DNA from 3 places in the Streptomyces sp. NPDC003034 genome. Region 3 is predicted to be linked to each of the others. Evidence: riboswitches for the same ligand, from Rfam matches in the RefSeq annotation. Region 3 holds a riboswitch; each other region holds the start of a gene.

Region 1 (9,833 bases), on a different contig from region 3:
CCGTCGCGTCTCCCGAGCGCAGTGTGCCGGCCAGCTCGGCGAGCCCGCTGTTGTGCCGGCGTATCTCGGCGAGCTGTTCGGCGGCCCAGCGGTCGTACTGCCCGCGGTACGCCGCCAGCTGCCGCTGCCGCTGCGTCTCCGCCGCCTGCGCGGCCTGCCAGGCCTGGGTGTAACGGGCATGTGCCTCGCGCTCCGCCTGCGCCCGCCGGTTGGAGCCGAGCGTCCAGCCGGCCTGCTGCTGGAACTGCTCGATGCGCGGCATCGGCACGGGGTGCGCCAGCGTGCCGGGGGAGAAGGGTTCGAGCTGCTCGGAGCGGACCAGCGCCACCATCCGGAACGCCGGCGCCCGGCAGCCCGCGGCCAGCAGGCCCTGGAGGGCCGCCACCTCGGCGTCAAGCCGCTCGGTACGCCGTCGGGCCTCGGCCTCGCGGTGCTGCTTGTACGCGGCCTGGTGCTCGCGCCGGCCCCGCGCGAGCTCCCGCTCGTACGCCCGCTGCCGGCTCTCCGCCTCGCGCTGCTGGATCAGCTGCGCCCGCTGCTGCTGCCGCTGGGCCTCGGCCCACACCCCGATCATTCCGCTGGACCGACGACTCATCAGTTTTTCCCCCGCCCACCCGCAAGCACCGAAGGGAAAACACTAATCGGAATGCGGGGCTTGCGACCCGAGGACCGTCCACCCCGCATGCCCCACTCCTACAGCTCGCCCCCGGCCAGAGCAGCGACGGCCGCGGGCAGCGCGACCCCGGAGCCGTCCCGGCGCGGGTCGACCGGCGGGAGTTCGGCCGGATTGCCGTTCGCCCCCGCCGCCCGGACGGGAGTGTTTCCGGCCCAGGCCAGGACCAGTACGTCCTCGCCCTTCAGGAACCGGTGGCAGCGCACGCCGCCGGTGGCCCGGCCCTTGCGCGGGTACTGGTCGAAGGGGGTCAGCTTCCCGGACAGCATCGAGTCGTCCAAGGTGCCGTGCGAGCCCGCCACCGAGAACACCATGGCGTCCCGGGCCGGGTCGACGGCCGAGAAGTGGATCACCTTCGCGTCTCCGGCGAGCTTGATGCCCGCCATACCGCCCGCCGGGCGGCCCTGCGGGCGCACCTGGCTCGCGGGGTAGCGCAGCAGCTGCGCGTCGTCGGTGATGAAGACCAGGTCCTCCTCGCCCGTGCGCAGTTCGACCGCGCCGACGATCCGGTCACCCTCCTTGAGGGTGATCACCTCCAGCTCGTCCTTGTTGGCGGGATAGTCCGGCACGACGCGCTTGACCACGCCCTGCTCGGTGCCCACTGCCAGGCCCTGCGAGCTCTCGTCCAGCGAGATCAGGCAGATCACCTTCTCGTCCGCCTCCAGCGAGGGGAGGAACTCCGAGATCGGCGCCCCGCCCGCCAGGGTCGGCGCGGCGGCCGTGTCCGGGAGCTGCGGCAGGTCGATCACCGAGAGCCGCAGCAGGCGGCCGGTGGAGGTGACGACCCCGACCTCGGCCCGCGCCGTAGCCAGCACCTGCGAGACGATGAGGTCGTGCTTGGCGCGCTTGCCGTCGGCCTCCGCCAGCGGCTCGCCGGTCACCGTGCGGGCCAGCAGACCGGTGGAGGAGAGCAGGACGCGGCACGGATCGTCGGCGACCTCCAGCGGAACCGCCGAGACACTCGTGCTCGCCGACTCAAGGAGCACGGTGCGCCGCTCGGTACCGAACTTCTTCGCGACCGCGGCCAGTTCGGTGGAGACCAGCTTGCGCAGCTCCGCGTCCGACTCCAGGATCCCGGTCAGCTCGTCGATCTCCCCGGTCAGCCGGTCGCGCTCGGACTCCAGCTCGATCCGGTCGAACTTGGTGAGCCGGCGCAGCGGGGTGTCCAGGATGTACTGGGTCTGGATCTCGCTGAGCGAGAACCGCTCCATCAGCCGGGCCTTGGCCTGGGCGGAGTTCTCGCTGTCCCGGATGAGCCGGATGACCTCGTCGATGTCGATGAGCGCCACCAGCAGGCCCTCGACCAGGTGCAGCCGGTCGCGGCGCTTGGTGCGACGGAACTCGCTGCGCCGCCGGACGACCTCGAAGCGGTGGTCCAGGTAGACCTCCAGCAGCTCCTTGAGGCCCAGCGTGAGCGGCTGCCCGTCGACCAGCGCCACGTTGTTGATGCCGAAGGACTCCTCCATCGGCGTCAGCTTGTACAGCTGCTCCAGCACGGCCTCCGGGTGGAAGCCGTTCTTGATCTCGATGACCAGGCGCAGGCCGTGCGCGCGGTCGGTGAGGTCCTTGACGTCGGCGATGCCCTGGAGCTTCTTGGCACCGACGAGGTCCTTGATCTTCGCGATGACCTTCTCGGGGCCGACCGTGAAGGGCAGTTCCGTGACGACGAGGCCCTTGCGGCGCGCCGTCACGTTCTCCACGGCCACGGTCGCGCGGATCTTGAAGGTGCCGCGGCCGTTCTCGTAGGCGTCCTTGATGCCCGCGAGTCCGACGATCCGGCCGCCGGTGGGCAGGTCGGGGCCCGGGACGAAGCGCATCAGCGCTTCCAGGTCCGCACCCGGGTGGCGGATCAGGTGGCGGGCGGCCGCGATGACCTCGCCGAGGTTGTGCGGGGGCATGTTGGTGGCCATGCCGACCGCGATCCCGGACGCGCCGTTGACCAGCAGGTTCGGGTAGGCGGCGGGCAGCGCGACCGGTTCCTGCTCCTGGCCGTCGTAGTTGGCGGTGAAATCGACGGTGTCCTCGTCGATCGACTCCGTCATCAGTGACGTGGCGTCGGCCATCTTGCACTCGGTGTAACGCATCGCGGCCGGCGGGTCGTCGTTGCCGAGCGAACCGAAGTTGCCGTGGCCGTCGACCAGCGGCAGCCGCATCGAGAAGGGCTGCGCCATGCGCACGAGGGCGTCGTAGATCGACGCGTCGCCGTGCGGGTGGAGCTTGCCCATGACCTCGCCCACGACGCGGGCGCACTTCACGTAGCCGCGGTCGGGGCGCAGGCTCATCTCGTTCATCTGGTAGACGATGCGGCGGTGCACCGGCTTCATACCGTCCCGGGCGTCGGGCAGGGCCCGGGAGTAGATCACCGAGTACGCGTACTCAAGGAAGGAGCCCTGCATTTCGTCGACGACGTCGATGTCGAGGATCTTCTCCTCGAACTCCTCCGGCGGCGGGGTTTTCGTGCTGCGGCGGGCCATCGCTGCGCGGCTCCTTAACCAAGAAAGATGTGTGCTGTGGGTGTGACGGGTGTGACGTGTGACTGGTGTGCGGGGTCTGGCGGGATCTGACTGCTCTGGCGGATCTGACTGCTCTGGCGGGTGTAACGGGTGTAACGGTCTCGCGGGGTCGGACGGCGGCTCGTGGGGCTCTGACGGGTGTGGACGCGGACCATTGTGGCCCGAGGCACCGACAACGCTTACTCCGACCCAGGCCGGACCCGGGAACTTCTCCGGCTGCCGACGCGCTTGCATACAGTGGCAGGTCTGACAGAAATCTCTGCATCCTCGATCGAAGGGACCACATGCCCATGGGTCACACGGCCACAGCTCAGGCCGGCTCCGGCGGCCTGACAGCGACCGAGCACCGGCTGGCCAACGGCTTGCGCGTGGTGCTTTCCGAGGACCACCTCACCCCGGTCGCCGCGGTCTGCCTCTGGTACGACGTCGGCTCGCGCCACGAAGTCAAGGGACGTACCGGCCTGGCTCACCTCTTCGAGCACCTTATGTTCCAGGGCTCGGCGAGCGTCAAGGGCAACGGGCACTTCGAGCTGGTCCAGGGCGCCGGCGGTTCCCTGAACGGCACCACCAGTTTCGAGCGCACCAACTACTTCGAGACGATGCCGACCCACCAGCTGGAGCTCGCCCTCTGGCTGGAGGCGGACCGGATGGGCTCGCTGCTGGCGGCCCTGGACGACGAGTCCATGGAGAACCAGCGCGACGTCGTCAAGAACGAGCGCCGCCAGCGGTACGACAACGTCCCGTACGGCACGGCGTTCGAGCGGCTGACCGCCCTCGCGTACCCCGAGGGGCACCCGTACCACCACACTCCGATCGGCTCCATGGCCGACCTGGACGCCGCGTCGCTGGAGGACGCGCGCCACTTCTTCCGTACGTACTACGCACCCAACAACGCGGTGCTGTCGGTCGTCGGCGACATCGACCCCGAGCAGACCCTCGCCTGGGTGGAGAAGTACTTCGGGACCATCCCGGCGCACGACGGCAAGCAGCCGCCGCGCGACGGCACCCTGCCCGACATCATCGGGGAGCAGCTGCGCGAGGAGATCGTCGAGGAGGTCCCGGCGCGTGCGCTGATGGCCGCCTACCGGCTGCCGCACGACGGCACCCGCGAGTGCGACGCCGCCGACGTGGCGTTGACCATCCTGGGCGGCGGAGAGTCCTCCCTGCTCCACAACCGCCTGGTGCGCCGCGACCAGACGGCCGTCGCGGCCGGCTTCGGCATGCTGCGGCTCGCCGGGGCCCCCTCGCTGGGCTGGCTGGACGTGAAGACCTCCAGCGGGGTCGAGATCCCCACGATCGAGGCCGCCGTGGACGAGGAGCTCGCGCGGTTCGCCGCCGAGGGCCCGACGGCCGAGGAGATGGAGCGCGCGCAGGCGCAGCTGGAGCGGGAGTGGCTCGACCGGCTGAGCACGGTGGCCGGCCGCGCCGACGAACTGTGCCGCTTCGCGGTGCTGTTCGGAGACCCGCAGCTGGCGCTGACCGCCGTCCAGCGCGTCCTGGACATCACCGCCGAGGAGGTCCAGGCCGTGGCCGCCGCCCGGCTGCGCCCGGACAACCGCGCGGTGCTCGTGTACGAGCCGCTGCCCGCCGCCGGCGCCGGCGCCGGCGCGTCCGGCGAGTCCGCTGAGTCCGACGAGAACGAGAACGAGGGGGCGGAGCAGTGAGCGACACCGCAGCCGTCACGATGACCTTCCACCCGCAGCCGCAGGCCGGCGAGCCGCAGCCGTGGGCCTTCCCGGCCCCGGAGCGCTCGGTGCTGTCCAACGGCCTGACCCTGCTGCGCTGCCACCGCCCGGGCCAGCAGGTGGTGGCGGTCGAGATCAATCTCGCCGCCCCGCTGGACGCCGAGCCCGAGGGCCTCGACGGGGTGGCGACCATCATGGCCCGGGCCCTGTCGGAGGGCACGGACAAGCACTCCGCCGAGGAGTTCGCCGCCGAGCTGGAGCGCTGCGGCGCCACCCTCGACGCGCACGCCGACCACCCCGGCCTGCGGGTCTCCCTGGAGGTCCCGGCATCCCGCCTGCCCAAGGCGCTCGGCCTGCTCGCCGACGCACTGCGCGCGCCCGCCTTCTCCGACGCCGAGGTCGACCGGCTGGTGCGCAACCGGCTCGACGAGATCCCGCACGAGCTGGCCAACCCGCAGCGCCGCGCCGCCAAGCAGCTCTCCAAGGAGCTCTTCCCGGCGTCCCTGCGGATGTCCCGCCCGCGGCAGGGCACCGAGGAGACGGTCGCGCGGATCGACTCCGCGGCCGTACGCGGCTTCTACGAGGCCCACGTACGCCCCGCCGCCGCCACCGCGGTGGTCGTCGGCGACCTGACCGGCATCGACCTCGACGCCGTGCTGGCGGACACGCTGGGGGCCTGGACGGGTGATGCCGCCGAGCCCCTCCCGGTGCCGCCGGTGACCGCCGACGACACCGGCCGCGTGGTCATCGTGGACCGGCCCGGCGCCGTCCAGACGCAGCTGCTGATCGGCCGGATCGGGCCGGACCGGCACGACCGGGTCTGGGCGGCCCAGGTGCTCGGCACGTACTGCCTGGGCGGCACCCTGACCTCCCGGCTGGACAAGGTGCTGCGCGAGGAGAAGGGGTACACCTACGGAGTGCGCGCCTTCGGCCAGGTGCTGCGCTCCACCGCCGACGGCAAGGGCGCCTCGATGCTCGCCATCAGCGGCTCGGTGGACACCCCCAACACGGGTCCCGCGCTGGAGGACCTCTGGAAGGTGCTGCGCACCCTCGCGGAGGGCGGTCTGACCGATGCCGAACGGGACGTGGCGGTGCAGAACTTGGTGGGCGTGGCCCCGCTGAAGTTCGAGACGGCGGCCTCTGTCGCCGGCACTCTCGCCGACCAGGTCGAGCAGGAGCTCCCGGACGACTACCAGGCGCAGTTGTACGCGCGCCTCGCCGAAACCGGAACGGTGGAGGCCACTTCGGCGGTCGTGAGCGCCTTCCCGGTGGACCGGCTGGTCACGATCCTGGTGGGCGACGCGGCGGTCATCGAGGAACCGGTGCGCGCGCTGGGGATCGGGGACGTGAGCGTCGTCACCAACTGACGCCCTGTCGACGGTTCCGAAGGGGCCTCTGGCGGCTTGTCCGCCAGGGGTCCCTTTGTCCGTTAAGTGGTGAGGTTGCTTTTATGTGATGTGGCGTACGCAACAAAAAGGCGCGTCTGTTTGGCGATTGACTGATGATCCGCCTAGCGTCGGCCGTGCTGTTCGTCAGTCGTACCCGCCGCACCCGCGGCAGCGGACAGCATCGCCGAGTCCCCGTCAGGCGCGAGCCTGGGGAGCCGGGGACCCACATCAGTCCCTGGGGTGAATCGAGCCGCCTCGCAAGAGGAGGCCCGTAGGAGACCTTCCTGCTCCGAACCCGTCAGCTAACCCGGTAGGCGAGAGGGAAGGAAAGGATCAGCCCCTTCATGGCGTTTGGCAGTCGTGCCGCCGGTAAGCACCGCGGTTCCAGTCGTCTGAGCCGTAAGACCGCCGGCTACGCCGGTGTCGCCGCCCTCGCCACCACTGGTGTCGTCGGCTCCCTCGCGGGCCCGGCGTTCGCGGCGGACATCGACAACTCCGTCCAGGACACCGGCCTCAACGCCGTCGTCGTGGCCGAGGACCTCGCGGGTGACATCAAGAACCAGGCCGAGTCCCAGGAGCGGGCCGCCGAGGCCACCGCCGCGCGGGCGCAGGCCGAGGCCGATGCCAAGCAGCGGGCCGCCGAAGCCAAGCGCCTGGCCGAGGCCAAGGCGAAGGCCGAGCGCGAGGCCGCCGAGCGCGCCGCCCGCGAGGCCGAGCGCAAGCGCCTCAACACCTTCGTCTCCCCGGTCGCGGGCTCGTACGTGAGCACCCAGTACGGCGCCGGTGGCGGCATGTGGTCCTCCGGCAGCCACACCGGCATCGACTTCCACGCCTCGACGGGCACCTCGATCCGCGCGGTGGGCATCGGTACCGTCGTCGAGGCCGGCTGGGGCGGCGCCTACGGCAACAACGTCGTCATCAAGCACAACGACGGCACCTACACCCAGTACGGGCACCTGTCCGCGCTGAACGTCTCCGTCGGCCAGCAGGTCGCCCCGGGCCAGCAGATCGGCCTGGCCGGCTCCACGGGCAACTCCAGCGGTCCCCACCTGCACTTCGAGGCCCGCACCGGCGCCGACTACGGCTCGGACATCGACCCGGTCGCCTACCTGCGCTCGCACGGCGTCAGCCTCTGACGCGTACGGCAGCGCACCGTCGCTCCCTCTCCCTTCACCGAAGACCCCGGCTCGCCGAGCCGGGGTCTTCGCGTTCCGCAAAACTTACGGATTTCCGACCGCTCTCGGAAATAATCGTGTGTTGCAATAGAGTCGCGGTACGCGCACGCGCGTTCGTTCACGCGCGTTCGTTGACGATGCAGTCGGAAATAGGCGGAGGTCCGGTCTTGCGTATTCCTGCGCATGCGGTATGCACGGCAATTCGCGACGACATCGTCTCCGGGGTCTTCGAGCCGGGCAGCCGGCTGACCGAGGAGGTGCTCGCCCGCAGGTACGGCGTCTCCCGCGTCCCCGTCCGCGAGGCGCTGCGCACCCTGGAGTCGGAGGGGTTCGTGACCACGCGGCGCCATGCGGGCGCCTGCGTGGCGGAGCCGACCGAGCAGGAGGCCGCCGACCTCCTGGAGCTGCGGATGCTGGTGGAGCCGCTGGCGGCGGCCAGAGCCGCCGGGCGGCGCACCGAGGCCCACCTCAAGGTGCTGCGCGGACTGGTCAGGCTGGGCCAGGAGCGGGCCAGGCGCGGCCAGGGCGAGGATTTGCGGGCGCTGGGCAGCTGGTTCCACGAGACGCTCGCACAGGCTTCCGGCAGCCCCGGACTGATAGCGCTGCTCACGCAGATGCGGCACAAGGTCGCGTGGATGTACGCGGAGGAGGCGCCGCTCCGGCCGGTGGAGTCCTGGGCGGAGCACGGGGCGATCGTGGACGCGGTCGCGCGCGGGGACGCCGAGAGGGCGCGGGCCCTGACAGCCCTCCACGCCGACCGGGCGACCGGAGCGCACCGGCCGCGGCTGCGGACCGCGGTGAGGACTTCGCAACCTGCCGTAAACATGTCGAGCGGCCGGCATTAACAGAGCCCGTATACACATGGGTGTCGGCTGTGGCTGCCAGAATTGCGGGTGGTGTGAATTCGCTGACCGCCCAGGAACGTTTATCGGCGGTCGGGGGCCGGATGATCGGCCCGGGCGGTCAAGGTGTACGAATTCCGGCGGAGCTGAATTCGGGCGCGGCTGGACTTCGGGCGCGGCTGGACTTCGGGCGCGGCTGGACTTCGGGCGCGGCTGGATGAGGGCATTGCTGATTCGGGCGGCGCTGGATTCGGCGCCATGCGAGTCTTCGCCGGGCCGGGCCGGGCCGGGCCGATTCGAGCCGAGCTGAGCCGATCCAAGCCGACCTGAGCCGGGCGGATTCGGTGAGGCCGTGCATCGCCTCCGGCTGCCGTCACGGGCGCCGGCCCCCGACTCGGGCCGGCCCGCCGGCCCACCCCGCTCCCCGCCCGCGCCGCCGGCTCCCGCCCGACCCACCACACAGCGAAGCCGCGGTCGCCGGACAGCGGGGACCGCGGCTTCACCGCGTGACTCGAACCCGAAGGGTCAGACGGTCTCCGGGAGCTCCTCAAGGCCCTCGGCGACGAGCTTCGCGAGGCGGTCCAGCGCGGCCTCCGCGCCCTCGGCCTCGGACGCGAGGACGATCTCCTCGCCGCCCTGGGCGCCCAGGCCCAGAACCGCCAGCATGGAAGCGGCGTTGACGGGGTCGCCTCCGGACTTCGCGATGGTCACCGGGACGCCCGAAGCGGTCGTCGCACGGACGAAGATCGAGGCGGGACGAGCGTGCAGGCCCTCGGCCCAACCGACGTTGACGCGGCGCTCTGCCATGGTGATGCCCTTCAGGTTCTTAACGTTGTCTAGACCAGTCTCTCACGACACCCGGAATGCTCGGACCGGAATGCTCGGACCGTCCAGCTGCCCGGATCTTCCGTCCCGCCGCCCGGATCTCCCGCCTTCGGCCTTCCCCAGCTTGCACTGATTCACGTCGGCTCGCAGGATGCGCCGCGCCAGGGCCGCCCGGCCCGTCCCGGCCTTAAGGTGGGCCCCATGACCACCGAGTCGGACCCTTCGTACCCGGCCCACTGGGAGGCGGACGTCGTCCTGCGCGACGGCGGCACCGCCCGGATCCGGCCCATCACCGCGCAGGACGCGGGGCGGCTGGTCAGCTTCTACGAGCAGGTCTCCGACGAGTCGAAGTACTACCGCTTCTTCGCCCCCTACCCCCGGCTCTCCGACCGCGACGTGCACCGCTTCACGCACCACGACTACGTGGACCGGGTCGGCCTCGCCGCCACCATCGGCGGGGAGTTCATCGGGACCGTCCGCTACGACCGGATCGGCGCCGACGGCCGGCCCGCCTCCGCCCCCGCCGACGAGGCCGAGGTCGCCTTCCTCGTCCAGGACGCCCACCAGGGCCGCGGGGTGGCCTCCACCCTCCTCGAACACATCGGCGCGGTGGCCAGGGAGCGCGGCATCCGGCGGTTCGCCGCCGAGGTGCTCCCCGCGAACAACAAAATGATCAAGGTGTTCACGGACGCCGGCTACCAGCAGAAGCGCAGCTTCGAAGACGGCTCCGTG
Region 2 (9,833 bases), on a different contig from region 3:
AATTCACCCCGTCCCGCTATTTCGCCTTCGCCGTGCACATCGACGGGCTGCGCGAGCGGCACGACGAGTCGGTGGCCAAGGAGGGCGTCTTCGACGAGGCCGTAGCGGCCATCAAGGAGGCGAAGCGGCGCGGTTTCCGGGTGACGACCAACTCCACCTTCTTCAACACGGACACCCCGCAGACGATCATCGAGGTGCTGAACTACCTCAACGACGACCTCCAGGTGGACGAGATGATGATCTCACCCGCCTACGCCTACGAGAAAGCCCCCGACCAGGAGCACTTCCTGGGCGTCGAGCAGACCCGCGACCTCTTCAAGAAGGCCTTCGCGGGCGGCAACCGGAGGCGCTGGCGGCTCAACCACTCGCCGCTCTTCCTCGACTTCCTGGAAGGAAAGGCGGATTTCCCCTGCACCGCCTGGGCCATTCCGAATTACTCCCTCTTCGGCTGGCAGCGGCCCTGCTATCTGATGAGCGACGGCTACGTGCCGACGTACCGGGAACTGATCGAGGACACCGACTGGAGCAAGTACGGCCGCGGGAAGGACCCGCGCTGCGCCAATTGCATGGCGCACTGCGGCTACGAACCCACCGCCGTCCTCGCCACCATGGGCTCGCTCAAGGAATCCCTGCGCGCCGCCCGGGAGACGGTGGGTGGCAACCGGGGCACGTCGGCATGACGGCGCCGACGGAAGGGGCCAGGGCCTCGGCGCGGAGCGGGAAAGGCGAGGGCGGGGAAGGTGAGGGCGGGGAAGGCGAGGGCGGCCGGGGCGGCGGTTTCGACCTCGGCGCCCTGCTGGCGGCGCGCGGCAGGGAGCGGTACGAGCTGCACGCCCGCCACCTCAACCACCAGCTGCCCCGGATGCTGCACACCATCGGCTTCGACAAGGTCTACGTCCGGGCCGAGGGAGCGCACTTCTGGGACGCCCAGGGCCACGACTACCTCGACATGCTGGCCGGCTTCGGGGTCATGGGCCTGGGGCGCCACCACCCGGTGGTCCGCCGGGCCCTGCACGACGTCCTGGACGCCCAGCTCGCCGACCTCACCCGCTTCGACTGCCAGCCCCTGCCCGGACTGCTGGCCGAGAAGCTGCTCTCGTACAGCCCGCATCTGGACCGGGTCTTCTTCGGCAACAGCGGTACGGAGGCGGTGGAGACGGCCCTGAAGTTCGCCCGCTACGCCACCGGGCGAACCAGGATCCTCTACTGCGACCACGCCTTCCACGGGCTGACCACCGGCTCCCTCTCGGTGAACGGGGAGAGCGGCTTCCGGAACGGCTTCGACCCGCTGCTCCCCGACACGAGGATCGAGCTGGGCGACCTGGCCGCCCTGGAGCGGGAGCTGCGGCGGGGGGACGTGGCGGCCTTCATCGTCGAGCCGATCCAGGGCAAGGGCGTACTCGAAGCCCCGCCCGGGTTCCTCCTCGCCGCGCAGGAACTGCTGCACCGGCACAAGGCGCTGCTGATCGTGGACGAGGTACAGACCGGCCTGGGACGGACCGGTGACTTCTACGCGTACCAGCACGAGCCGGGCGTGGAGCCGGACCTGGTGTGCGTGGCCAAGGCGCTGTCGGGCGGATACGTACCGGTCGGCGCGACCCTGGGCAGGGACTGGATCTTCAAGAAGGTCTACTCGTCCATGGACCGCGTGCTCGTGCACTCGGCGAGCTTCGGGTCCAACGCCCAGGCGATGGCGGCCGGCCTGGCGGTGCTGTCCGTGATGGAGGACGAGGAGGTCGTGGCCAACGCGCGGGCGATGGGCGACCTGCTGCGCGGACGCCTCGCGGCGCTGGTGGACGGGTACGAGCTGCTGCACGAGGTGCGGGGGCGCGGGCTGATGATCGGCATCGAATTCGGCCGGCCGTCCTCGCTTGCGCTGCGCGGCCGGTGGGCCATGCTGCAGGCGGCCCGCAAGGGGCTGTTCGCGCAGATGGTCGTGGTGCCGCTGCTCCAGAAGCACCGCATCCTCACCCAGGTCTCCGGCGACCACCTCGAAGTGATCAAGCTCATTCCGCCGCTGGTGCTGGACGAGCGGGACGTCGACCGGTTCGTCGGCGCCTTCCGGTCGGTCATGGACGAGGCGCACGGCGGCGGCGCTCTGATGTGGGAGTTCGGCAGAACACTGGTGAAGCAGGCCGTCGGCAACGGCTGACGGCCTGCCCCGGCGCCCCCTGATCCGGCGCCCCCCTGCTCCGGCGCCCTCCGCTCCCTGGTTGTGGGCGCTGGACCGCCGGGGGAGGGGGCGAGCGTCGGGGGCGGGGTCAGTCGAGCAGTTGCTCGCGGAGCCGGCCGAGGGTGTCGGGCGTGAGCCCGAGACCCTCGGCCAGGTAGCGCTCGACCCCGCCCCAGTGCCCGTCGATGGTGTCGAAGGCCGCGGTCAGGTATTCGGCGCGGGCGTCGAAGAGCGGCGCGAGCAGTTCCATGACCTCGGGGGAGCGCGCCTCGGCAGCCGGGCCGCTGTGGCGCAGCACGTAACGGCGGTGCGGGGCGTTCGACTCCAGGTAGTCCGCCACGATCGCCTCGCGCTCCACACCGAGCGCCAGCAGGGTGACGGCGATCGACAGGCCTGCCCGGTCCTTGCCCGCCGCGCAGTGCATCAGGGCGGGGACGCCGTCCTCGGCGAGGGAGTGCACGACCCGGCTGTGTTCGGCGGTGCGGTGCCTGATGATCCCGCGGTAGGAGTCCGCCATGCGGGCCGCGCCCTTGCCCTCGCCGAGCACGGCGCGCAGCCGGTCCAGGTCGCTGTCGCTGACCATCTTCCAGAACTCGCGCCCGTCGGCCGGGTCGGACAGCGGGATGTTCACATTCCGTACGCCGGGCAGTTCGACGTCCGGGCCCTCCAGGGCGTGGTCGGCCTCGTTGCGGAAGTCGAAGACGGTGCGCAGCCCGAGCGCTGACAGGAACTCTGCGTCGGTTTCGGTGGCATGCGCCAGATGTCCGCTTCGGAAGAGTCGCCCCCTTCTGACCCTCCGTCCGTCCGAGGTCGGCAGTCCGCCCACGTCACGGAAGTTGCGCACCCCGGTCAGCGCGGGCTCCGGCTCCGGCCGCGCCAGTGAGGCCGGGGGTATCTGCTGGGTCACGGGAACTCCTCCGCGTAGTCCTGGGGTGTCCGAATTACACTACTTGGCCACTACTTAGCCATAACTCGCCGTTCTCAAAAGGGACATCGGGTCGCCCCCGTGAGCCAGATCATACGGTGACCGTGAGTGCCTGATCGCGGAAAGCGAATCGCCTAGCGGGGGCGGTTGTTGGCGGGCCGGAATGGACGGAGGGTGACCGTAATTCCGCCGATCCCTCATCCCTGTGATTCCGTCAGCAAATTCATGGCTTGTTCCCCGCGCCCGGACTCGATTACCTTCGCGATCGATCCCGGGTGGACCGCCAAATCCTGCCGCCGCCCGGAAACCGCACCCGACTACTCACGCGCGGCAGGAGCGGGGGAACCAGGTAAGCCGCCGTTCCGGCTCTTTGAACCGGGACGGCTCGGGGTGAAGCCGTACATGTGCCCCATGTGTACGGCCGGACATCTCCAGTCCGAACCCGACAGCTCACCTCGCAGGCGCCGGAGAGGAATTCGCCATGCCTGCAAAGGGCAAGCACCGCCGTCCCAAGTCCGGTTCGATATCCCGCGGTTTCGCCGTCGCCGGCACCGGTGGCGCGGCGCTCGCGCTGCCGCTGATGGGCGCCACTGGCGCCCAGGCGGCCGGTGCGCCGACCGTCTCGGCCGCCTCCGCCTCCACCGTGCAGGCGCCGCAGGTCCAGCTGATCCAGCAGGCTCCCGTGGCGCCGCAGGCGACGCCCACCGCCGCCGCGCAGGCCGCCCCGACCCAGTACACGGTGGTCCCGGGCGACTACCTCTCCAAGATCGCGGCGGAGCGCCGGCTGGAGGGCGGCTGGCAGCAGCTGTACGCCGACAACCGGGAGGCCGTCGGAGCCGACCCCTCGCTGATCCACCCGGGCCTGAAGCTGACGCTCGGCGGGAAGGCGGCGGCCGCGGCCCCGGCCAAGCCGGCCCAGGCAGCCCCCAAGGTCCAGCCGGCCCCGAAGGCCCCGGCGGAGAAGCCGGCCCAGAAGCGGGCCGAGAAGCCCGCCGAGAAGCCCGTCCAGAAGCAGGCCGAGAAGCCGGCGCAGTCCACCGCCCGGTCCTCGGCGGGAACCTCCGCCTCCGGCCAGACCTCTTCCGGTTCCAGCACCCCCACCGCCTCCGGTTTCGTCGCCCCGGTCAGCGGCGGCATCTCCACGCAGTACCGGGCCAGCGGAAGCATGTGGTCCTCCGGTTACCACACCGGCGTGGACTTCATGGCGAGCTCCGGCACCACCGTCAAGGCCATCGGCGCGGGCACCGTCGTCTCCGCCGGATGGGCCGGCTCGTACGGCAACGAGGTCATCATCCGGCACGCCGACGGCAAGTACTCCCAGTACGCCCACATGTCCGCGCTCTCCGTCTCCGTCGGCCAGAGCGTCACCGGCGGCCAGCGCATCGGCCTCGTCGGCTCCACCGGCAACTCGACCGGCCCGCACCTCCACTTCGAGATCCGCACCGGCCCGTCCTACGGCTCCGACATCAGCCCGGTGAGCTACCTCCGCTCGAAGGGCGTCAGCATCTGACGGCACCCGCGGCCGCAGTACGAACGGCGTCAGGCCGGGGCCTGAGGGGGGGCCCGGCCTGACGTGTACTTATTCCTTACCCGTCGGGTGGTATAGATCACGGCCCGTCAACCCCTGCTTACGTTGGCGTAAGTCGCCCGCGGGGGTGAAGGATGTCGTTCCGTGGCAGCGACGACGACGAAACTCAAGACCATCGGCTCGTACGCGGCGATCGGGGACAGCTTTACCGAGGGCGTGGGGGACCCGGGGCCCGGGGATTCGCTTCTCGGCTGGGCGGACCGGCTTGCCGTGCTCCTGGCCGACCAGCGGGACGAGCACGACTTCCGGTACGCGAACCTGGCCGTGCGCGGACGGCTCCTCGACCAGATCGTGGCCGAACAGGTTCCCCGGGCGAAGGCGCTCGCGCCGGACCTGGTGACCTTCTGCGCGGGGGGCAACGACATCATCCGGCCCGGCAGCGACCCGGACGACGTGGCGCAGCGGTTCGAGGCGGCCGTCGCCGACCTCACCGGGGCCGTGGGCATGGTCATGATCACGACCGGCTTCGACACCCGCGGTGTGCCGGTCCTGCGGCACCTGCGGGGCAAGGTGGCCACGTACAGCGCGCACGTCCGCGCCATCGCCGACCGCTACGGCTGCCCGGTGCTCGACCTCTGGTCGCTGAGGTCCGTACAGGACCGGCGGGCCTGGGACGCCGACCGGCTGCACCTCTCGCCCGAAGGGCACACCCGGGTCGCGCTGCGCGCCGCGCAGGTGCTCGGCCTGCAGGTCCCCACCGACCCCGACCAGCCGTGGCCGCCGCAGCGGCCGCGCGGCTCGGTCGACGTGACCCGGGACAACATCCAGTGGGCGCGCGAGCACCTGGTGCCGTGGATCGGCCGGCGGCTGCGCGGGGAGTCCTCCGGGGACCACGTCGAGGCGAAGCGGCCCGACCTGCTGCCGCTCTAGGGCGGGGGCGCCGCCGCGGAATCCTTCGGGGACGGTGTGCGTTGGGATGGTCGTAGACCGACGACCGTCCTGACCCCATCGTCCCAGGAGGCGCCTTGACCGGCTCCCGTCCCTTGCGTCCACGGCTGCGCGCCCTGCGGACCGAAGCCTTCGGCGCCGACCCGACCGGTGCCCGGATGGAGCGCATCCGCCGCTCGCCGAACTTCGCCGACGGCGCCTTCCAGAATCCGGTCGGGGCCCGGACCAGGCCCTCGGGCTCGACGGCGGAGTTCGCGAAGATCTACTTCGACAAGGAGCAGAGGCTGCGCAGGAGTCCGGCCGCGCCGATCCCGGTGTACCCGACGACCCTGGCCGAGCTGGCGAAGCCGCCGGCCGGCGGACTGCGCCTGACCTGGATGGGCCACTCCACCGTGCTCGCGGAGATCGACGGGCGCCGCGTGCTGTTCGACCCGGTGTGGGGCGAGCGGTGCTCCCCCTTCCCCTTCGCCGGACCCAGGCGGCTGCATCCGGTGCCCGTGCCCCTGGCCTCGCTGGGCCCGGTGGACGTCGTCGTCATCTCGCACGACCACTACGACCACCTCGACCTGCCGACGATCAAGGCCCTGGCCGGTACGGACACGGTCTTCGCCGTCCCGCTGGGCGTCGGCGCGCACCTGGAGCGCTGGGGCGTCGCCGCCGACCGGCTGCGCGAGCTGGACTGGGATGAGAGCACGAAGGTCGCGGGCCTCTCGCTCACGGCCACCCCGGCCCGGCACTTCTGCGGGCGCGGTCTGCGCAATCAGCAGCACACCCTCTGGGCCTCCTGGGTCGTCGCCGGGGACGAGCACCGGATCTACCACAGCGGTGACACCGGCTACTTCCCCGGCTTCAAGAAGATCGGCGCGGAGCACGGACCCTTCGACGCCACGATGATCCAGATCGGGGCGTACTCGAAGTACTGGCCCGACATCCACATGACCCCCGAGGAGGGCATGCGCGCCCACCTCGACCTCCAGGGCGGCGTCCCCCACGGCACGATGCTGCCCATCCACTGGGGCACCTTCAACCTGGCGCCCCACCCGTGGGACGAGCCGGGCGAGGGCACGCTGGCCGCGGCCGAGGCGGCGGGTGCGGCGGTCGCGCTGCCGGTGCCCGGGCAGCCCTTCGAGCCCGGCGCCGCCGCAGTGCCGGCCTCCCCGTGGTGGCGCCCGTTCGCGGCGGCCGGCTCCCCGGCGCCCGCGGCGGTCTCCCGCCCCGCCGGGACCGGCCGGGCCAAGACCGCGGCGCGCGAGGAGCCCGAAGCGGTCGGTTCCTAGGTCCTGGGCGGCCCTGGGCGGCCCTGGGCGTTGGTTCGCGGGGCGTGTCCGCTCAATAGGTCCCCTCGGTGGTTCCGCTCAGCGCCCCGGTGCGCGGAGGGCGCTGTCCGTCGCCGCCCGGCGGCACGGGCCGATGGCCCTCCGCCGGGGCGGTGCGGCCGTCGGCGCCGGTACGGGTGGCCCGCGCGGCCGTGGGGCCCGTACGGGGTACCTGCCCGGCCGCGGGGGCCCGTACGGGGGGATCGCCCGGCCGCGGGGGCAGTTACGGGGGATCGCCGGCGCGCCGGGTCCGCGCCGGGGCCCGGCGGTGGCGGACACGCGCCGGGGCGTGCGCGCTCCCGGCGCATTCGGGCTGCCGTACGAGCGCTCCGTCGGGAGCGGGAAGCACTCCGGCGAACTTCCCCAACTGCCCGTCCACGGCGTGAGCGTGAGGTCTAGCGTGGGTATCCGGTGATCAACACCGGCTCCGGGAACCACTGGGAGCCGGGCCCCACGTACCGAGGACGCCGATGTCCGGACTCCGCGCCGCCCGCCACGCCCCGTCGAGAAACGCCGTCACCGGTCCCAGCCGGCAGATACGCCCCCAACTGCTGCGCGCCGCGGTGCTGCCCACCCTCGCCGCCGGGCTCAGCGGGGCCGCCGCGGTGATCTTCACCCTGCAGCTCGGCGGGGGAGCGGACGAGCGCGACGCCCGGCTGTGGCCGGTGCTCGCCGGCTGCGCCTTCCTCGTCGTCGGCGCGCTCGCCGCCGCCCTGCTCGGAGCGCAGCGCGCGGCCAAGGCCGTCCGGGACCGGTGCGAAGCGCTGCGCCGCTCCAGCGCGCGCGGCCGCCAGGAGCTGCGGGCCGCCGCCGACCGGCTGGAGCGCGGCGAAACCCCGTCCCGCCCGCTGCGCGGCGGCCCCAGCGCGCCCCCGCCCGGCACCGACCCGGCCGGGGTGGACGAGTTCTGGCTGCTCTCCCAGGAACTGCGTGGCGCCCGCGAGCAGGCACACGCGACCCTCGTACGGCTGGCCGGCCCGGCCACCCCGTCCGACAGCGACCGCAAGGTGGAGGTCTTCGTCAACCTCGCGCGCCGCCTGCAGTCCCTCGTGCACCGCGAGATCTCCCTGCTCGACGGCCTGGAAGACACGGTCGAGGATCCGGACCTCCTCAAGGAGCTCTTCCACGTCGACCACCTCGCCACCCGCATCCGCCGGCACGCGGAGAACCTCGCGGTGCTCGGCGGCGCCGCCTCCCGCCGCCAGTGGACCCGGCCCATCGACCTGAGCGAAGTGCTCCGCTCCGCGGTCGCCGAGGTGGAGCAGTACACACGCGTCAAGGTGGTGCCGCCGGCGGGCGGCAGCGTCCGCGGCCACGCCGTCGCCGACGTGGTGCACCTGCTGGCCGAACTGGTGGAGAACGCCACGGTGTTCTCCGCCCCGGACACCGATGTGGTGCTGCGCGCCGAGCGGGTCACCGCCGGGATCGCGGTCGAGGTCGAGGACCGCGGGCTGGGCATGCCGGCCGAGGAACAGCACCGGATGAACGCCCTGCTCGGCGATCCCGAGCAGTTCAGCGTCCGGCATCTGCTGGCCGACGGGCGGATCGGTCTCTTCGTCGTCTCGGCGCTGGCCCGCCGGCACGGGATCGCCGTCGAGCTCAAGTCCAACATCTACGGCGGCGTTCTGGCCGTCCTCGTCCTGCCGCAGGAACTGCTGGGCGCGGAGGCGCCGAGCGCGGCCGACGCCGCGGGCGGCTCCCGGGCCACCTCGTGGGGGACCGGCGAGGGCACGGTGATGCCGCCCCTGGAGCCCGTACGGATGACCCTGCCACGGCCGGAGGCGCCCGGGGGCGGGCCGGCCGTACCGGCCTGGGCGCCGGGGCCACGTGCCTGGGGGGACCAACCGGAGGAGGCGGAGGCGACCGGGGCCTGGGAACCGGAACGCCGGCCCGAGGCACCGGAGCCCTCGCCGGCCCAGCCTCCGCCCGGGCCTTCCCATGCCCTTCGGGAGGTGCCGACCGGGCCGGCGCGCCCGACCGTACCCGCCGCGCGCGCCGCGGGGGACGGCCGGCCGCCGCTGCCACGGCGCCGGGCCCAGGAGCACCTCGCCGCCCAGTTGCGGAAGGCCCCCGCCCCGCGGCGGGCCGATGCCGCCGAGCTTCCCGTGCACGACCCGGGCCTGATGGCCGCCTTCCAACGGGGCTTCGGCCTCGCCCAGTCGGAGAAGCAGGGATGAGCCCGATGACAACCCCCATGACCCCCGTGACCCCCATGACCCCGATGAGCCCGTTGACCCCGCTGGGTCCGACCTCTCACCTCAGCAAGGAGCGCACCCCCATGGGCGGCGAAGTGGCGACGAAGACCGGGGGCGGCCGGCTCTCGGATCTCGACTGGCTGCTCAGCGGCCTCGTGCAGCGCGTCCCGTACACGCGCAGCGCCGTACTCCTCACGGCCGACGGACTGGTGACGTGCGTGCACGGGCTGGACGCGGACAGCGCCGATCACATGGCGGCGCTGGCGGCGGGGCTGTACTCGCTGGGGCGCAGCGCCGGATCGCGGTTCGCGGAGGGCGCGGAGGTCCGGCAGGTGGTGGTCGAACTCGACACGGCACTCGTCTTCGTCTCGGCGGCCGGATCCGGGACCTGCCTGGCGGTGCTCGCCGACCGCGAGGCCGACGCCGGGGTGCTCGGCTACGAGATGGCGATGCTGGTCAAGAGCGTACGTCCGTACCTGGCGGCCCCGCCGCGGCGGCCCGTCGCCGATCCGGAGCGATGAGGGAGGGCGGGGCGGGGGCATGTGCTTCGGGGGCATCCAGGACGCAGGGCCGCACGACGGGGGCGTACGGGAAGGGGGCGGGGCGGGACACACCGTGGCTCGACGAGTCGGCGGGCCGGGTGATGCGCCCGTACACGGCCAGCGGGGGCCGGACCAGGCCGGGCGTCGCGCTCGACCTGCTCTCCCTGCTGTCCGCGACCGGGGTACGGCCGCGTGTCCCGCTCGGC
Region 3 (9,833 bases):
GAGGCCCGCCACCGCACCCTTGTTGGAGTGGGCGTACTCGGACTGCGGGAAGCCGCGCATGCCCGAGATGACGTTGTCGCCGAGGACCTTGGCCTGGCGCAGCGCGTGCTGTGCGTTGGGCGGGCACCAGGCGTTCTCGACCCCGGCCTTGCGGGCGGCGATGTCCGGCACCTGGGCGTTGTCGCCGGCGGTCCAGATGTAGTCGGTGCCCTTGACCTGGAGGGTCGGCTCGGCGTCGACGTGGCCGCGCGGGCCCAGCGGCAGGCCGTAGCGGGCCAGGACCGGGTTGGGCTTGACGCCGGCGGTCCACACGAGGGTGTTGGAGTCGACCTCAAGGCCGTTCTTCAGCACCACGTGGCCGTCCACGCAGGAGTCCATGGAGGTGTTCAGGTAGATCTCGATGCCGCGCGACTCCAGGTGCTCCTTGCCCCAGGTGCCGAGCTTGGGCCCGACCTCGGGAAGGATCCTGTCGGCCGCGTCGACCAGGATGAAGCGCATGTCCTCGCGCTTGATGCTGGAGTAGTACTTCGCGGCGTCGCGGGCCATGTCCTCGACCTCGCCTATGGTCTCCGCGCCGGCGAAGCCGCCGCCCACGAAGACGAAGGTGAGGGCCTTGCGGCGGACGTTCTCGTCCGTCGTGGACTCGGCCTTGTCGAGCTGCTCCAGCACGTGGTTGCGCAGGCCGATGCCCTCTTCGACGCCCTTCATACCGATGCCCTGCTCGGCGAGGCCGGGGATCGGGAAGGTGCGGGAGACGGCGCCGAGCGCGATCACCAGGTAGTCGAAGGGCAGCTCGTACGCCTCGCCGACCAGCGGCGTGACGACGGCGACCTTGCGGTCCTGGTCGATGCTGGTGACCCGGCCGGTGAGGACCTCCGCCTTGGGCAGCACGCGTCGCAGCGGGACGACGACGTGCCGAGGCGAGATGCTGCCTGCGGCCACTTCGGGGAGGAAGGGCTGGTAGGTCATGTACGAGCGCGGGTCGACGACCGTGACGGTCGCCTCGCCGTAACGCATCTTCTTCATGATGCGCTTGGCTGCGTACAGGCCTACGTACCCGCCTCCTACAACGAGGATCCTGGGACGCTCCGTGGTGCTCATGGAACGAGTATCCAGCACCCCAGGGGGTGACGCTCGTGAGCCCCTTCACAAGCTATCGGGGACCCTCTGCTACACTCCGCCGCCCACGTGACCGAGGTCATGGCGCGGATGGGGAACCACGGTATAAGGGGAGTCGTTGTGCACCCGTCCTGAACTGGCACGCAAGGCCTGAAGAGGACTGGACCACCGCGATTCGTGGCTACCTCCGAGGAGCAAGCCACCGCTGCCGCAGTTCGTACGAGGGCCCCCCGAAGAGGCCCCGAGGGCACCCGGAGGCCCCTTTGTGGCCCCCAGTTGACCCAGCGGGCCCCTTTTCCTTGTGAAGAACTTCACGAACTTCGTCCGGCGGCCCGGCCGAGGGAGCCCGCCAGACCCCTGCCGGACCCCCTGAAGGCACGCAACTCCCCCTGTTTCGAAGGCCCCGGCCGCGCCGAGCCGTGCGACTCCGGGCAGCGCGCACCGCGCGCCGAGGAATCAGGCGGCGGACCAGGCGATGCCGTCGAGGATGTCGTGCTCGGAGACCACGACCTCGGTGGCTCCGATGCGTTCCATGACGGCCAGCAGGACCAGCGCGCCCGCGCCGATGACGTCCACGCGGCCCGGGTGCATCACGGGGATCGCCGCGCGTTCGGCGTGGGTCGCCGTCAGCATCCGCTCGCTGACCTCGCGGACCTTCTCGTAGGGGATCCGGGAGTGGTGGATGGCCTGCGAGTCGTACTCCGGCAGACCGAGGGCGATCGCCGCGACCGTGGTGACCGAGCCGGCCAGGCCGACCAGGGTGCGCGCCTCGGCCAGCGGGACCGTTTCGGCGGCCAGGTCCAGCGCCGCCTCGATGTCCGCCCGTATGGCGTCGACCTGCGCCCGCGTCGGCGGGTCGGTGACCCGGCCGTCCGCCACCAGGTGGCGCTCGGTCATCCGGACGCAGCCCACGTCCACCGAGCGGGCGGCCCGGACGTGGTCCTCGCCGACCACGAACTCGGTCGATCCGCCGCCGATGTCCACCACCAGGAACGGCTTCTCCAGATGATCGGTGCCCACCAGCTCCTTGGTGGCGCCGGTGAAGGAGAACTCCGCCTCCTGGTCACCCGAGATCACCTCCGGCTCGACGCCCAGGATGTCCTGGACGCCCCGGACGAAGTCCGCACGGTTCTCCGCGTCCCGGGAGGCGGAGGTCGCCACGAAGCGCACGCGCTCGGCGCCGTGCTCCTTGATGACGGCGGCGTACTCACGGCAGGCGGCGAAGGTGCGCTCCAGCGCCTCGGGGGCGAGGCGGCCGGTCTTGTCCACCCCCTGGCCGAGGCGGACGACGGTCATCCGCCGGTCCAGCTCGATCAGCTCGCCCGTCCGCGGCAAGCAGTCGGCGATGAGGAGGCGGATGGAGTTCGTACCGCAGTCGATGGCCGCGACCCTGGTCACTCGGCCTCCTCGCGCTCGGCGCACGGGGTGACGCAGGGGCCCTTGGCCCACCATTCCGGAAGCATCGCCAGCGCCTCGTCGCCGAACGGGTTCACACCCGGACCGGCGGCCAGCGAGTGGCCGACCAGCACGTGCAGGCACTTCACCCGGTCCGGCATGCCGCCGGCGCTCGGGAAGCCCTGGAGCACCTCGATGGCGTCCCGGCGCCGGATGTAGTCCTCGTGCGCGGCCTGGTAGGCGGCGGCGAGCTCCGGGTCCTCGGCGAGCCGGGCCTGCATCTCCTTCATCACGCCGTTGGCCTCCAGCGTGCCGATCGCGGAGGCCGCGCGCGGGCACGTCAGGTAGTACAGCGTGGGGAAGGGCGTGCCGTCGGGGAGCCGGGGGGCGGTCTCCACCACGTCCGGCTGGCCGCAGGGGCAGCGGTGCGCGATGGCGCGCAGTCCGCGCGGCGGGCGGCCGAGCTGCTGCTCGAACGCCGCGATGTCCGCGTCGGTCGGCTCGGTCCGGTCGGTCTGGGGCGGGGGCGTCTGCATGCCTGGAGGGGGTCTCTTCGTTCGCGGTTCTATGACGGATGGGTCTGGTTCGGGTGATCGGTCTCGTCGGCGGATGGTCTGGCGGACGGACGGATCTGATGCGGCGGTCGGGTCGGTCTGCAGGTGGGTCCGGTCGGCGGGTGGGTCGGGTTCAGTCGCCGGGGCGGTCGGCCTTGTCGACGCCGTCCCAGACGTTCGAGTACCAGGGCCGGTCGGAGCCGGCCTGGCCCCCGCGGTGGCGTTCCGCCGCCTCGGCCCCGGGGTCGGTCATGATGTAGCCGATCTCTCCGGGGCGCAGGAAGTGCAGGTGCTTGCGCGCCTGCTGCTCCGCGTAGGCATCGTCCTGCCAGCGGGCCTTCTCGTCCCGGAGCCGTTCGAGGCGGTCCTTCGCCGCGGCGGCGGCCCGCTGCTGCTCCGCGATCTCCGAGCGCTGGGAGACGTACTGGCGCATCGGATACGCCAGGGCGACGACCAGGGTACAGAGGACCAGCACGAGCAGGGCGGCCCGGCCGGTCAGCCGGCTGCGGCGGACCTGGCGGCGCGACTGCGAGCGGTAGACGTGGGCGGCGGTCCGCTCGCCGAGCTGCTTGAGCCTGGTCGCGGTGGAGAAGGTGGAGAACCGATCCCGGTTCCCGGCCATTGATCCCGCCTCCCCTGTGTACGCACTACGCAATACGTCCCCGCACACGGTACGGGACCGAGTGCGGGGACGTACGGAGGCCAGGCGCAGCCGGCAGGCCGAGCTCCCGGCCCTGGCCTTCGCCGATCAGTTCGCGGGGCGGAACCGGGGGAAGGCGGAGCGGCCGGCGTACACGGCGGCGTCGTCGAGGATCTCCTCGATGCGCAGCAGCTGGTTGTACTTGGCGACGCGGTCGGAGCGGGCCGGGGCGCCGGTCTTGATCTGACCGCAGTTCACCGCGACGGCGAGGTCGGCGATGGTGACGTCCTCGGTCTCGCCGGAGCGGTGCGACATCATGCACTTGAAGCCGTTGCGCTGGGCCATCTCGACGGCGTCCAGGGTCTCGGTCAGCGAACCGATCTGGTTCACCTTCACGAGCAGGGCGTTCGCGGAGCCCTCTTCGATACCGCGGGCCAGCCGCTCGGGGTTGGTGACGAAGAGGTCGTCGCCGACGATCTGGACCTTGGCGCCCAGGCGGTCGGTGATGTTCTTCCAGCCGGCCCAGTCGTCCTCGTACAGCGGGTCCTCGATGGAGACCAGCGGGTACGCGGAGACGAGCTCCTCGTAGTAGTCGGTCATCTCGGCGGCCGAGCGGGACTGGCCCTCGAACTGGTACTTGCCGTCCTTGTAGAACTCGGACGCGGCGACGTCGAGCGCGAGCGCGATGTCGCGGCCCGGGGTGTAGCCGGCCTCCTTGATGGCCTCGATGATGAGGTCCAGGGCGGCGCGGTTGGACTCCAGGTTCGGGGCGAAGCCGCCTTCGTCGCCCAAGCCGGTGGAGAGGCCCTTGGTCTTCAGCACCTTCTTGAGGGTGTGGTAGACCTCGGCACCCCAGCGCAGGGCCTCGGAGAAGGACTCCGCGCCGATCGGGGCGATCATGAACTCCTGGATGTCCACGTTGGAGTCGGCGTGCGACCCGCCGTTGAGGATGTTCATCATCGGAACGGGCAGCAGGTGCGCGTTCGGACCGCCGAGGTAGCGGAAGAGCGGCAGGTCCGAAGCCTCGGACGCGGCGTGCGCGACGGCGAGGGAGACGCCGAGGATGGCGTTGGCGCCGAGAGAGCCCTTGTTCTCGGTGCCGTCCAGGTCGAACATGGCCTGGTCGATCAGCCGCTGCTCGGTGGCGTCGTAGCCGACCAGCTCCGGGCCGATCTGCTCGATGACGGCGAGGACGGCCTTCTCGACACCCTTGCCCATGTAACGGTCGGGGTCACCGTCACGGAGTTCGATGGCCTCGAATGCACCGGTGGAGGCGCCGGACGGAACGGCAGCACGGCCGGTGCTGCCATCGTCGAGGCCCACCTCGACCTCGACCGTGGGGTTGCCTCGGGAGTCCAGGATTTCCCGGGCTACGACGACGTCGATGGACGGCACGAGCATCTCCTTCTGGGATGTGACGCTGGGTGTGCGGTGGCATCAGGCCATGGGACGGCCTTGCCGACTAGAGCCTAACCGGCCCGCGGCGATCAGCCCGCCGACCGCCCGGGTCCTGGGACGAAAAAGGGCACGAATACCCTTCTTCCAGGACATAGAGCTCGCGGTCCGTGCGGCTCTGCCCGGCGAACGCCACCGCCCGGCGCGTGGGGGGAGACGCGCCGGGCGGCGGGATTCTGCGTGGGCGGATGCACCACAGCGGCTAGGGCCGCGGCGGTGCTATGGCCGCGGTGTTCAGCTGAGCTTCAGCTTCTGACCCGGGAAGATCAGGTCGGCGTCCGAGACGATGTCCTTGTTCAGCTCGAAGAGCTTCTCCCAGCCGCCGTTGACGCCGTTGGCCTCGGCGATGGTGCCCAGGGTGTCGCCGGACTTGACCTCGTACGAGCCGTTGCCGGTCTTCGGGGCCTCCGTCTTCGGCTTGGCCGGGGCCGGGGCCGTCGAGCGCTCGGAGCGGGTGGTCGGGGCCTCGGAGCGCTTGGTCTCCTTCTTCGGCGCGGCCTTCTGCTCGGCCTTCTGCTCGGTCTTCTTCGGCGCGGCCTTGGGCTTGGCCGGGGCCTCGGCAGCGCCGCCGCCGGCATACGAGGAGTTCGACAGGCCGACGCCGCAGTGCGGCCAGGCGCCCTTGCCCTGGCCCTTGAGGACCTTCTCGGCGACGGCTATCTGCTGGGCCTTCGAGGCCTGGTTGGCCTGCGCGGCGTAGGACTTGCCGCCGTACGCGGCCCACGTGGAGGACGAGAACTGCAGGCCGCCGTAGTAGCCGTTGCCCGTGTTGATGGCCCAGTTGCCACCGGACTCGCACTGCGCGACGCGGTCCCACTCGGAGGCCGTGGCGGCGCTCGCGGTACCCGCGGTCATCAGGGGCGCCGCGACGGCGACGCCGGCGACACCGGCGAGCGTGACGATGCGGGCGGCCTTGGAGGCGCGGCGGTGCTTGCCCTTGCCAGAAAGCAGCATGGAGTTTCTCCTCACCGACGCCTACGAGGTGAGCTGTCGGGTTCGGGCGGATGAGTTGCCCGGCCGCGCGGCCTAGCGCGCGACTTAACCCCTAGCCGGTGGCGTGACCGTCTCTCGAACGGCCGCTCCCGGCGCCTACCTTGGTTCCCCCGCTCCTGCCTTCGGCGCTTGACGCGACGACTGTTCCCTCCGTCCGCCGGCAGGATTCGGCGATGCGGTCGAAGGAGCCCGCGGTGGCGGGCGATTCAGAAGGTAGCCAGGTCCCTCCCCGATGTTCAACGCGCGACATCGGGGAGAAACCACCCCTACTTGCGCCCTTCGCAAGGGTGTTTGCGCAGGTGAGGACCGGGTTTGCGGGAGCTCCGGGGCATGACACGCCAGTTGACCGGAAGAGACACATGTCTCACTTGCCGAAAACGGGCAATCGGACCTTTACGTGCGCCCGAAGTGCCCCTATTCCGCGGTTAGATCCAGATTCTGGCCGGGCTTGATCAAGTTGGCGTCTCCGCCGATGACCTGCTCATTGACCGAGTAGAGCGCGTTCCAGCCGCCCTCCAGTCCGTTGGCGTCCGCGATGGTCGCCAGAGTGTCGCCCGACTTGACCGTGTACGTGGGGGCCGACGCGGGATCAGACGCGAGGGGCAGCTCGACGGCGGGCGTACCTCGGTGCTTGCCGCCGGACCCGTCCGCGACGGGCGCCGGAGCGGTGGGCGCGGTCGGCGTGGGGGCGGCCGAGGCGTCCGGGGAGGGCTGGGCGGTGGGGGCGCCCGGGTCCGCCGGGGCGGTGGGGGCGCCGGGGGCCACCGGGGCGGTGGTCGGGTCGCCGGGCAGCACGGGCGGCGCCGGAGTCGCGGTGGGGTCCCCGGGGAGTACGGGGAGCACCGGAGCGGTCGTCGGGTCGCCGGGCAGCACGGGCGGCGCCGGAGCCGTGGTCGGGTCGTCCGGCGGCGGCATGACGGGCAGTCCGATGGACGGCGCGAGCGGGCCCTCGGGGGTCCCGTACGAGGGGCTCTCGGACGGACTGGGCGCGGCCGGGGTGGGGGCCCCGAAGTCCCGGGCGGGGGCGCCGGTGCCGGCGGAGGGCACGGCCTGGTCCGGGCGGGACGGGCTCGGGGCGATGGCACTGGTACCGCCGGGCAGGCCGGGGTCCACGGCGGCGGCGGGGCCCTGCTGGGTCAGCCCGGCGGACGCCGCGCACAGCGGCCACGCCTGCGGCCCCTGCGAGGCCAGCACCCGTTCGGCTACGGCGATCTGCTGGGAGCGGCTGGCCAGGTCGGGCCGCTCGGCGAAGTCGAGACCGCCGGCGCTGCGCCACTGCTCCTGGGTGAACTGGAGCCCGCCGTACGCGCCGCTGCCGAAGTTGGCGCTCCACGTACCCCCGCTCTCGCACTCGGCGACCTTGTCCCACGTGGAGGTGTCGGCGGCGGTGGCACTGGTGGCGGCGAGCAGTGGCAGGGCCAGCGCGGAGCCAGTGACTCCGGCTGTTACCACCAGCGCGGGGACCTGGCGGGGGCGTCTGTGGCGGCCGTTCCCGGAACGCATGAGGCTGTACCTTTCGCATAACGGCGGGGTAACGGCAGAACCTAGCGGCCTTCGAACGATTGTCACAAGTTCCGACAGGAACTGACTCGGAGTCAGTCGTTCCGCCTAGACCCATAAGGGGTGAAGCGGACGGGCAGCGTGCGCAGACCGCGCATGATGAGCCCGCCGCGCCAGCGCAGTTCGGACGGATCCACGGCCAGCTCCAGGTCCGGAAGGCGGGTCAGCAGCGTCGCGAGCGCGGTCTGCCCCTCCAGCCGGGCCAGCGGTGCGCCGAGGCAGTAGTGGATGCCGTGGCCGTAGCCGAGGTGCTGGTTGTCGGCGCGCGAGAGGTCGAGGGTGTCGGGGTCGGCGAACCGCTCGGGGTCCCGGTCTGCGGCGGCCAGGACCACCAGGACCGGCTCGCCGACCGCGATGTCCTGGCCCGCGAGGGTGAGCGGCTCGGTGGCGTACCGCCAGGTGGCCAGCTCCACGGGGCCGTCGTACCGCAGGAGTTCCTCGACGCCGGTGGCCAGCAGGTGGCTCTCGCCCGCCGCCAGGGAGCGTTGGAGCCGTCGGCGCTGGTCGGGATGACAAAAGAGGGCATAGAGCCCGTTACCCACCAGATTGACCGTGGTTTCAAAACCCGCGAAGAGGAGGATGAAGGCCATCGCGGTGGCCTCGCCCTCGGTCAGGTGGTCCCCGTGGTCGCTCGCCCGGATCAGGTCCGAGATCAGGTCATTGCCCAGATCGTCCCGTTTGCGGTGGATGAGCTCCCCCAGGTAGGTGCGCATCCGCTTCACCGAGCGCGCCACCCCGCCGCGCGGTCCGCCGCCGTGGCGGATCATCATGCCCGCCCAGTCCCGGAAGTCGTCCTGGTCCTCGCGCGGTACGCCGAGCATCTCGCAGATGGCGTAGATGGGGAGCGGGAAGGCGAAATCGTGGATGAGGTCCGCCTCCCCCTTCGCCTCGAACCGGTCGATGAGGTGGTCGGTGAGCTCTTGCACGCGCGGGGTGAACTCGGCGACACGGCGCGGAGTGAACGCCTTCGACACCAGCCGCCGCAGCCGGGTGTGGTCCGGCGGGTCGATGTTGAGCAGATGCGTCATCAGCTCGGCCTTGCGCTCCCCGGGGATCCCGGTCTTGCCCTTGGCGTGCGCCGACTCGGCGTGGTGGGCCGGATTCTTGCTGAGCCGCTGGTCGGCGAGGGCCTGGCGGGCATCGGCGTACCGGGTGACCAGCCACGCCTCGACCCCGCTGGGGAGCTTGGTGCGGTGCACGGGGGAGTTCTCGCGCAGCCAGGCGTAGGCCGGGTAGGGATCGGTCGCGAACTGCCAGTCGAACAGGGTCGGGCCCTGGGCGCCGGGCGTGGCGCCCGGAGGGTCGGCCGGGGGGTCGGCGGGGGTCGCCGGGGGTTCGGCCGGGGTCGCCGGGGGTTCGGCCGGGGTGGCCGGGGGTTCGGCCGGGGTGGCCGGGGGTTCGGCCGGGGTGGCGGCTGAGGCATCGGCCGGGGGGTCGGCGGGGGTCGCGGGGGTCTGCTCGTGCACCTGACGACCGTATCCCGATCTCAGAGGGCCGCCCCCTATGCGTGGTTCGTCGTGGATATCCGGAGATCTGCCTTCCCTTGACGGACAAGTCCGGTGTTCCCGCCTTCGGTTTTGTGCTCAGGCGGTCAGCCCCGCCCGGTGGGCCAGCAGGGCTGCCCGTACCCGGGTCGCCGATCCGGTCTTCTCCAGGATCGCGCCCACATGGGTCTTGACGGTGCCGATGCCGATGCCGAGCCGTTCGGCGATGTCGTGGTTGGACAGCCCCTGCCCGAGCATCGCCAGTACTCCCGGTCGCGGGCCGTGAGGCGGTCGAGCCCGTTGCCTTCCTCGGAAACGGGAGCTTGCGCCGCCGAGCCGTCCCCCCCGCAGCATGCGTGCGACCACCGCCCCGGTCACTCCCGGGGAGAGGGCCGCGTCCCCCGAGGCGGCGGCCCGTACCGCGCTGATCAGTTCCTGCGGCCCCTCGTCCTTGAGCAGAAAGCCGGTCGCCCCCTCCCGCAGGGTGCGCGGGACGTTCTCCTCGTCCCCGAAGGTCGTCAGCATCACCACCCGCGGCGCGGGGTCGAGGGCCAGCAGCGGGCCGATCGCGGCCAGTCCGTCACCCCCGGGCATCCGGATGCCGAGCAGTACGACATCGGGCCGCCGGTGTCC

The links. Region 3 has a riboswitch for cyclic di-AMP ahead of ACWDX7_RS23595 (transglycosylase family protein). Riboswitches for the same ligand answer to the same signal wherever they lie in the genome.
Region 1: linked by a shared signal. The riboswitch ahead of ACWDX7_RS17270 (M23 family metallopeptidase) and the one ahead of ACWDX7_RS23595 (transglycosylase family protein) in region 3 are both predicted to bind cyclic di-AMP.
Region 2: linked by a shared signal. The riboswitch ahead of ACWDX7_RS10720 (peptidoglycan DD-metalloendopeptidase family protein) and the one ahead of ACWDX7_RS23595 (transglycosylase family protein) in region 3 are both predicted to bind cyclic di-AMP.

The regions. Positions count from the first base shown of each region.
Region 1 is NZ_JBSFTS010000015.1:107,611-117,443, forward strand. It holds gene ACWDX7_RS17250 (restriction endonuclease) at 1-595, opposite strand, end outside; gene ACWDX7_RS17255 (DNA gyrase/topoisomerase IV subunit A) at 694-3,147, opposite strand; gene ACWDX7_RS17260 (M16 family metallopeptidase) at 3,477-4,850, shown strand; gene ACWDX7_RS17265 (M16 family metallopeptidase) at 4,871-6,238, shown strand; cyclic di-AMP (ydaO/yuaA leader) riboswitch at 6,432-6,591, shown strand; gene ACWDX7_RS17270 (M23 family metallopeptidase) at 6,604-7,395, shown strand; gene ACWDX7_RS17275 (GntR family transcriptional regulator) at 7,602-8,279, shown strand; gene ACWDX7_RS17280 (HPr family phosphocarrier protein) at 8,802-9,083, opposite strand; gene ACWDX7_RS17285 (GNAT family N-acetyltransferase) at 9,303-9,833, shown strand, end outside.
Region 2 is NZ_JBSFTS010000007.1:63,967-73,799, forward strand. It holds gene hpnH (adenosyl-hopene transferase HpnH) at 1-680, shown strand, start outside; gene ACWDX7_RS10710 (aspartate aminotransferase family protein) at 677-2,152, shown strand; gene ACWDX7_RS10715 (tyrosine-protein phosphatase) at 2,262-3,080, opposite strand; cyclic di-AMP (ydaO/yuaA leader) riboswitch at 3,403-3,577, shown strand; gene ACWDX7_RS10720 (peptidoglycan DD-metalloendopeptidase family protein) at 3,580-4,608, shown strand; gene ACWDX7_RS10725 (SGNH/GDSL hydrolase family protein) at 4,771-5,556, shown strand; gene ACWDX7_RS10730 (MBL fold metallo-hydrolase) at 5,652-6,851, shown strand; gene ACWDX7_RS10735 (ATP-binding protein) at 7,361-9,067, shown strand; gene ACWDX7_RS10740 (roadblock/LC7 domain-containing protein) at 9,169-9,606, shown strand; gene ACWDX7_RS10745 (DUF742 domain-containing protein) at 9,729-9,833, shown strand, end outside.
Region 3 is NZ_JBSFTS010000027.1:1,971-11,803, forward strand. It holds gene ACWDX7_RS23570 (NAD(P)/FAD-dependent oxidoreductase) at 1-1,101, opposite strand, end outside; gene ACWDX7_RS23575 (Ppx/GppA phosphatase family protein) at 1,576-2,517, opposite strand; gene ACWDX7_RS23580 (DUF501 domain-containing protein) at 2,514-3,050, opposite strand; gene ACWDX7_RS23585 (FtsB family cell division protein) at 3,202-3,690, opposite strand; gene eno (phosphopyruvate hydratase) at 3,817-5,109, opposite strand; gene ACWDX7_RS23595 (transglycosylase family protein) at 5,398-6,117, opposite strand; cyclic di-AMP (ydaO/yuaA leader) riboswitch at 6,121-6,294, opposite strand; gene ACWDX7_RS23600 (transglycosylase family protein) at 6,571-7,659, opposite strand; gene ACWDX7_RS23605 (cytochrome P450 family protein) at 7,752-8,981, opposite strand; partial or broken gene ACWDX7_RS23610 (response regulator) at 9,300-9,827, opposite strand; gene ACWDX7_RS23615 (hypothetical protein) at 9,725-9,833, opposite strand, start outside.